2 regions of the Paenibacillus sp. 22594 genome follow, and region 2 is predicted to be linked to the other one. Evidence: riboswitches for the same ligand, from Rfam matches in the RefSeq annotation. Region 2 holds a riboswitch; the other holds the start of a gene.

Region 1 (4,213 bases), on a different contig from region 2:
CAAAGGCAGGGAATGGCGCAGGCGGGATGGAGTACCCCACACTCATCACTGCCTTCGGCGCAGCCGAAGATGCCCCAGGCACGCAGCTTGAACGTACGGTCATCCATGAAATCGGGCATCAGTTTTTTTATGGCATGATAGCCAGCAATGAATTTGAGGAAGCCTGGCTGGATGAGAGCTTCACCTCTTATGCAGAAGACCGGTTGATGGAACAGGAATATGGGGTAGCCTCCAACACTGCGCTTCAGGCCAGTCTGGTAACCTCATCACAGCCACTCAATCTGGAGACCTGGAAATACACCGGAGACGATGCCTATACACGCAACGTATACATCCGGGGCAAACTGGTTCTCAAAGACATTGAGCAGCAAGTGGGAACCAAAACGATGGATGCCATCATGGCCACCTATGCCCGCAAATACCGTTTCCAGCACCCTTCCACAGCTGATTTTCAAAAGACCGTAGAAAAAGTGACCAAAAAATCGTGGCAGACGTATTTCGTTCAATATGTTTATAGTGGCGGCGCTCCTGATTTTTCCATAGATAACATTGTCAACACTCTTCACAAAAAGGGGAGAGACACAGATGGCCTTCGTTATGATTCATCAGTCGCCGTGAGCAACAAAGGCAGCCAGTACGGGGATGTGCCAGTAAAGTTTACATTTTCGGATGGATATACCGTTCAGCGGTATTGGAATGGAAAAGACAAGCAAACTACGTTTCAGCTGTCCTACAAAGCGCCGCTGATATCGGCAGAGATTGATCCCGAGCATTCCATCCTGCTGGAGAGTAAGCATTTGAATAATTTCAGACTCGCGGAACTGGAGCAGGACACGCTCTCACGATGGACGCTTAGCATAACCAACCTGATTGAAAATCTGCTCGGAACTCTTGTCTGGTGAGGTGAAGGAATGTGAAAAGATCGATATCCCGGGGCTGGCACAGCATGAAAGAGCAATTTTATATACTGATTCTATTGTTTATCTACCGGCTATTCTGGGGTTATTTCATGTACAAGTTCGTTAAAAGCGCCGTAGTCCCGGTACTGCTGCGTTATCCTGATCAGGATGCGGGCGGTAGCGGGATAGGCAGACTGCTGTATTATGTGGAGGGCCAGCTCGCACTGGGCACCGATTCCGGTGTTCAGCACTGGCTCTGGATGCTGCTGGCGCTAAGCGCATTAAGGCTGCTGCTCTCCCCATTCATCCGCGCAGGACTGCTCCATGAGCTCCATCAGGAGCGTAAGGGGGAGCGCGGGATGTTCTTTTTTCCGGGTATGCGGCTGTATGGGCTTCCGGTAATGTTGTTCAGTCTTGCAGAATGGGTGCTTACAGCTCTGCCCCTGTATTGGCTTCTTCCCAAAATGTACAGACTGCTGTTAAGCGGAATTCTGGATTATAAGCTATTGCTGAAACTGGCACCCTACATTCTGGCTTGGCTGCTATATCTGTTCTTCATCCGAAAAGTACTGCTGTACATGCAGTTCGGTTATACGGGTGGCACAGGTACTCTCTCTTCTCTCTTGGTGTGCCTGAAGGTGATCCTTCCTTCTGTGGGATTATCCCTTGTGATGGGAGCAGGGGGTCTGGTAATGATGCTTGCTTGCGGAGCGGCATCAATCTTATGGCCGGGGATGCCAGCACTTCTGCTACGGCAGTTCTCTCCACTTCCCACTACACTCTTCAAAATGTGGGGAATCGCCGCTCAATACCACCTTTGGTCCAGTAAATCATTCCCACAATAATTAAGCCGCTCAACCGGCATAATAAAAGAGTCACTGCTCCTTGAGGGGGCGGGACTCTTTTTTGGATTACAAAGTGAATAAGAGTATTTGCAAAACTGTAAATCCTCTGGTACAATGATGCCTGTACTACTAGTAACAAATTTGTAATCTTTAAAATGCAGCACATTCAAACACGTTAACATTCCAGAGCATTTACAAATTGTCGGCACGTCGCTCTTCTGGTGCATAAAACGCCAAATTCCCTGCACCGGGAAGCGGGGGAACCATATTTTGGGTGAATTGATCTCGCTTTAGAGGGGTCATAGGGGAACCTTCTACCGAATCCTTAAGCTAACCTCGCAGGCCTTGGAAGGAGTACATCTTTTGAGAAGTCAGAATTTTAAGAAGAAATGTACCGCAGCAGCACTTGGACTAGTGATGGTATTCACAATCGGAGCTGGCAGCGCTTTCGCCGATTCCAAGATGGACACCGTTATCGCAAAAACCATCGGAACCACCTATAAGTTCGGGGGCACTAGCACAAACGGTTTCGATTGCTCCGGCTTTACCTCGTATGTTTTTAAAAGTATCGGACTTACCCTGCCACGCACATCCAAGGCTCAATTCAGCGTTGGTACTTCCGTATCACGGAACAACTTGCGTTCAGGTGACCTGGTATTCTTCAATACTTTTGGTTCGGGAGTTTCCCATGTCGGCATTTATGTCGGAGGCGGTAAATTCGCACAATCTTCCAGCTCACGCGGCGTAACTGTAACTTCGCTGAGTCAAGCCTACTGGGCCAACCGCTACGTTGGCGCTAAACGAGTGATGAGCACTACAGCTTACAAAACTGTTGCCTACGATTAATTGAAGCTTTATCCCCTCACCATTACACCTCTAACAACTAAATGTAACTTATACAAGCCCGGAGCTGATTATTGCCGTAATCATTTTCCGGGTTTTCCCTTTTCCTTATTCTCCCTTTTACACGCTTTTTAGAGCTTTGAAACACCTTTTTGATAAATATTCCAGGCGGATCTTCCATGCAGCTAACTTATAGCGTAAAGAATCAGCGTAAATCAAGCCTTTTCCTCTTAAAAGGCTCAAAAAATATGTATTAATATGCTTTAAGTGATTGCCAAGTGCTTCTGTCTTTGTTACAATTATCGCAGTGAGTTGATAGTAACATTTTTGTAATTATTCAAACCTGATTTACAAAGGTTTTGTCATTGTTTTAATCCGTAAGCTAAATCTAATCAATCGTCGTGCCGAGTTCCTTAATCATTAGGGAAACGGGGGAACCGATTTTGGGTGAATTGACCTCCTATTTACAGAGGGGTCATAGGGGACCTTCAACCGAACCCTTAAGCTAACCTCGTAGGCATTTGGAAGGGGTATTTACTTTTGAAGAAGAAGCTAGCAGCAGCACTACTCAGCTTTTCGATCATTCTTACCATCGGAGCAGGAAGCGCTTTCGCAGACTCTAAAATGGATCAGGTTATCGACAAATCCATCGGAACTAAGTACGTATCAGGCGGAATTTCCACTAACGGTTTTGATTGCTCCGGATTTACCATGTATGTGTTTGATAAGATGGGAATCAACCTTCCTCACCAGTCTGGTTCCCAGTACCAAATGGGTACTGCCGTATCCCGCGATAACATTAGACCGGGAGATCTCGTATTCTTCAATACAAGCGGCAAAGGGGTATCCCATGTCGGGATTTATGTCGGAGAAGGTAAGTTCGCACACGCTTCTTCCAAGCGTGGTGTAACCATCAGCTCGCTGAATGACAGCTACTACGTCAACCGCTACGTTGGCGCCAAACGAATCATGAGCACAGATGCTTATCAAACGGTAGCTTCCGATTCCCAAGATAATGACGACGTGCAATAATCAGTAATTTTGTAACCGAACAGGCTCTTATCCAGGATTTTTGCCGAAATCCTGGAGGGGGCTTGTTTTTTTGTCCAAAGATAAGAATTTATATGTTTCACGCAATAAATTATCCTTATATTTCTCGCTGAAACGGAAACCGTCCTTAAAAGGACGGCGAAGCCGTTTACACTTGCTACAAAAGTTACTTACCCTACTCACTATTTGCAAAACATAAAAAACCGCGATTTTTGGAATTTTTTAAAATATATTGTTTATGCGCCGAAATGGAAATGTTTTGTATATAATTATGATATAACGTTTCGTTCTGAAGGGAGGCGGATGGCGGATGATTAGTTCTCCGGTAACTTTTTACGTTGTCCCCATGGAAGTTAATCACGCTGCAGAAATTTGTGAATGGATCTACAAACCTCCGTACAACATTTATGGCTGGATGTCCTGGGAGCAAATGCAGGCTTTGGACGTTGAGTTCGGCGATCCCCGGCTGCGGAGTGAGCAATACGTCTCGGTGGTGAACAGTCAAGGGATTCTCTGTGGCTTCGCACAGCTATTCCCTATGGAAGGTGTAGTTCGGCTAGGAATTGGTATGCGGCC
Region 2 (4,213 bases):
AGGACAAGCTGCAAAATGTGCTTACACAGCTGCCTGACTCTATCGCTGAGATCTTTGCAAAATAATACAAAAATTTCTGGAATTCATCATAGAAAACAAGACTGAAAGGACGATGCAGCATGCGTTTATTCGACACACATACTCATCTGGATGCACCGCAATTCGACGAGGACCGTGAGGAGGTTATTGCCCGTGCGTTAGAGGCTGGTGTCAGCAAGATGATTAACATCGGATTTAACCGGGAAACGATTCCAACGACAATGAAATTGGCAGAATCGTATGATTATATTTATGCAGCAGTTGGCTGGCACCCCGTGGACGCCATTGACATGAAAGAGGAGGATATGGACTGGATTGCCTCCCTGTGCAGCCATAAAAAGGTGGTAGCTATCGGAGAAATTGGACTGGATTACTACTGGGATACTTCTCCAAAAGAGGTACAGCATGAGGTATTCCGCAAACAGATTCGAATGGCACGGGAACTGAAAATGCCTATCTGTATTCATAATCGTGATGCCCACGAGGATGTGGTACGAATTTTGCGGGAAGAGAAGGCAAATGAAATTGGCGGTGTTATGCACTCTTTTTCCGGGAGCTGGGAAACGGCCAAAATGTGTCTTGATCTGGGCTTTCATTTATCCTTCGGTGGACCTGTGACTTTCAAGAATGCCAGGGTGCCTAAAGAGGTGCTTGCCCAGACTCCAATGGACCGGCTTTTGATCGAAACCGACTCCCCATATCTGACGCCTCACCCCTTCCGCGGGAAGCGAAATGAGAGTGCTCATGTGAAGCTTGTCGCTGAGGCGGCAGCGGAAATAAAAGGGATTGATTTACAGGAATTAGCTGAAATTACGTATGCGAACGCACTGGAACGATTTGGAATTGTGTGAAAACGGGAGAAAAACAGGTGAAAAAAGAAGTATAGCCGATATATTAAACTTTTTTAATAAAAAAACGGCTGATTATTACAATATTTTAATGATTTTTTTGCGTAAACGTGGTTGAATCGTGCTTTACAACATGCATCAAAACAGGATATCATCTTTTCAGTGAAGTGAGCTGTTGTTACTGTGACAGTCACAATTTCATGGATCGTCTCGCTGAGTCTCCGTATGGAGAACGGGGGAACCAATAATGATCTGCCGCATGTCCGTACATAGAGTACAACATAGAAATGCCGTAGACTTTATTTGATTTCTTCACGTGGTCTTTGGGGTGAATTTGAGGGCAACCGCCGTGAGCGGGTGACCTGAGATAGGGCGTCTCTCTTATGCCCGAACCCGACAGCTAACCCCGTAAGCGCAAGTAAGAGAGGAAACCTCGTGCATAAACATTCCCGCGTATTCTGACACCCGGAGAGCCACGAAAGAGTCCTCTGTGAACTCTTTTGGGCTTTTTTTGTTTTTTGAATAATGCGGATGTTCCCAGCATACTGTTATACAACAGATGTCTGGAGTAGCTATGCCGAGCAGGCGGTCCATGAGCAGGAAACGCTAAAGCAATGCGGGCGTATCCTGTGCAATCTCAAACCTAGTTTCGTCAGAAGTGATAAAGTCACCTTTGTTATACAACTTGGACGACGGGGCTATGTAAGGAGGATGGAGAGAATGGGCGTATTCCAACCAGAAGTATCCCATGATTCGCAATCATCCAGCAGGTCTTTCGCATTACGGTGGAAACAAGTGAATCCTCGCGTACTTTCACTTGCAGGCGCAGCATCAATCGTTATCGCGCTGGTAATTCTGCTGTACGTACACGGTCAAAGCATTAAAGAAATAACTTTAGTAATAGACGGAAAGGTACAAACGCTGGAGACGCGGGATGCGCTGCTCAGCGATGTGCTGGCAAAGGAACAAATTTCGCTGCAGCCGCATGATGCTTTATCCATTGGCCTTAGTGATGAAATAAAAGACGGCGACCGTGTCGTAATCAACCGTGCGCAGGCCTTTAAGCTTACTGCGGATGGAACAACCAAAATGCTGTACACGACCGAGGATACCATCGGTCAGGCAATTGACAAACTGGGCATCAGCCTGGAAAGCTACGATAAGATTTATCCTTCGCTCAACACTGCAGTTTCTGCCGACATGGAAATCAAAATTGTCCGAATCAACAAGCAAGTGGTACAGCGGACAACGAATTTACCTTTCCGAGTAATTAAGACCGCAGACCCCTCCCTGACCAAGGGAACTGTAAGAGTCGCACAAGCAGGCAAACCGGGCGTAATGATCCAGCATATTGAGAAAATCTATCAAGATGGCGAGCTGGCATCTATGCGTATGATGGGCAAGGAAGTACAGGCGGTTACCAAAGACAAGATCATTGCTATTGGTACCAAGGCACTTCCCAAGGCTGCTGTAGCTACTACTGCAACTTCCAATTCAACCACTACCACAAAATCATCTAAAGTTAGCGCGAACAGTAATAATGTTGCCAGTAAGGCAGGCATGGATTTCGAGTACAAAAAAATAATCAAAAATGTATCGATGACGGCGTATTCATCTGAAGAGCCTGGTATTGGTACCCGTACGGCTTCCGGCACACGCGTAACGGAAGGTCGGACCATCGCTGTAGATCCAGACGTAATACCTATTGGCTGGTGGGTGTACATTGAGGGACTTGGGTTTCGCCGTGCAGAGGATACCGGCGGTGCCATTAAAGGCAACAAGGTGGATGTCTATTATGATTCACTGAGCCATGCCCGTAACTTCGGCCGTAAATCGCGTACGATTTATGTGATCGGACCTGTGAAGCCAGAGCTGAATTAAGCAGCAGATTTTTGCAAATTAGTGGTTTATAAGATATAGTGAGGGTAGCACTTAAGACTGTTACGGAATTATAGAGCTGCCGCTCATCACTTATACATTCTTTAGCCAATAAGAAGGGGAGCGAATCCTCTTCTTTTTGCGTTGCAGAGTAAGGAGTTTTGTAAATGATCAAGGAATTAATTGTTGTGGAAGGTAAAAGCGATACAGTTGCTGTTAAGCGTGCTGTAGATGCGGATACCATTGAAACAGGTGGTTCAGCAGTTAACCGCAAAGTAATCGCCAGGATTGCGCTGGCCATGGAGCGCAGAGGGGTCATTATTCTAACTGATCCTGATCACGCCGGTGAACGGATCCGGAAGATTGTGTCTTCTAAGGTGCCAGGCTGCAAGCATGCGTTCATTCCTGAAAAAGATGCTACCCGTAAAGGTGACATCGGAGTTGAAAATGCTTCTCCGGAGGCCATTCGTCACGCGCTTGAGCATGTTCATACTTCCTTTGAAGGCGCCCCGGCCCTGATTGGGTTGGAGGATCTGATGGCTGCGGGGATGATGGTGCATCCCCGGGCAGCGGAGCGTAGAATGGCGCTGGGCAATTTGCTGGGGATCGGCTACTGTAACGGTAAGCAGCTGTACAAGCGGTTGGCGATGTTTGGAATATCACGAGAGGAATTTGTAAATGCTCTCGCGCAAATTGATCAGGGAGGCATTACCTCATGAGTGGCAACAATCATATCTCATCCCCGGTACGCACTAAGGAAATTATCCAGCGTTACGGGTTCTCATTTAAGAAAAGCTTGGGCCAGAATTTTCTGATTGACCAGAATATACTGGACAAGATTGTGGATGCTGCAGGCCTGGACCAGGCAGCAGGTGCACTAGAGATTGGACCAGGCATTGGCGCTTTGACCGAGAGGCTGGCAATGTCCGCTGGAGTGGTGACAGCAGTAGAGATTGACCGGCGGCTGATCCCGATACTTCGGGATGTTCTCGCCTCTTACCCGCATGTCAAAATCCGGAACGATGATGTGTTGAAAGTAAATTTGCAGGAATTATTCGCTGAGGATTTTGCGGCTGTGGAAAGAGTCAGTGTAGTTGCCAATTTGCCGTACTATGTAACCACTCCAATCCTCATGAAGCTGCTTGAAGAAAAACTGCCGCTTAATAATATCGTGGTGATGATTCAAAAGGAGGTTGCCGAACGTATGGCAGCTTCACCTGGCGGGAAAGAATATGGCAGCCTTAGTATCGCTGTGCAGTACTATAGTGAACCTGAACTGGTCTGCATAGTGCCGCGCACGGTATTCATTCCTCAACCGAACGTGGAGTCGGCCGTGATCCGTCTCAAGGTGAGAGAGCGTCCCCCGGTAGAGGTTGAAGACGAGAAGCATTTCTTTGAGGTTGTACAAGCTTCCTTCACCCAGCGGCGTAAAACCATTGCCAATAATC

The links. Region 2 has a riboswitch for cyclic di-AMP ahead of ACTJKB_RS30505 (ubiquitin-like domain-containing protein). Riboswitches for the same ligand answer to the same signal wherever they lie in the genome.
Region 1: it holds a riboswitch for cyclic di-AMP, as region 2 does, so the genes downstream of both, ACTJKB_RS29880 (C40 family peptidase) here and ACTJKB_RS30505 (ubiquitin-like domain-containing protein) in region 2, are expected to answer to the same signal.

The regions. Positions count from the first base shown of each region.
Region 1 covers NZ_JBQENA010000018.1:16,469-20,681, reverse strand. The annotation lists gene ACTJKB_RS29890 (M1 family metallopeptidase) at 1-902, shown strand, start outside; gene ACTJKB_RS29885 (hypothetical protein) at 947-1,744, shown strand; cyclic di-AMP (ydaO/yuaA leader) riboswitch at 1,966-2,104, shown strand; gene ACTJKB_RS29880 (C40 family peptidase) at 2,162-2,590, shown strand; cyclic di-AMP (ydaO/yuaA leader) riboswitch at 2,980-3,122, shown strand; gene ACTJKB_RS29875 (C40 family peptidase) at 3,128-3,619, shown strand; gene ACTJKB_RS29870 (GNAT family N-acetyltransferase) at 3,948-4,213, shown strand, end outside.
Region 2 covers NZ_JBQENA010000021.1:11,636-15,848, forward strand. The annotation lists gene ACTJKB_RS30495 (HD domain-containing protein) at 1-65, shown strand, start outside; gene ACTJKB_RS30500 (TatD family hydrolase) at 120-890, shown strand; cyclic di-AMP (ydaO/yuaA leader) riboswitch at 1,089-1,317, shown strand; gene ACTJKB_RS30505 (ubiquitin-like domain-containing protein) at 1,608-2,768, shown strand; gene rnmV (ribonuclease M5) at 2,933-3,484, shown strand; gene rsmA (16S rRNA (adenine(1518)-N(6)/adenine(1519)-N(6))-dimethyltransferase RsmA) at 3,481-4,213, shown strand, end outside.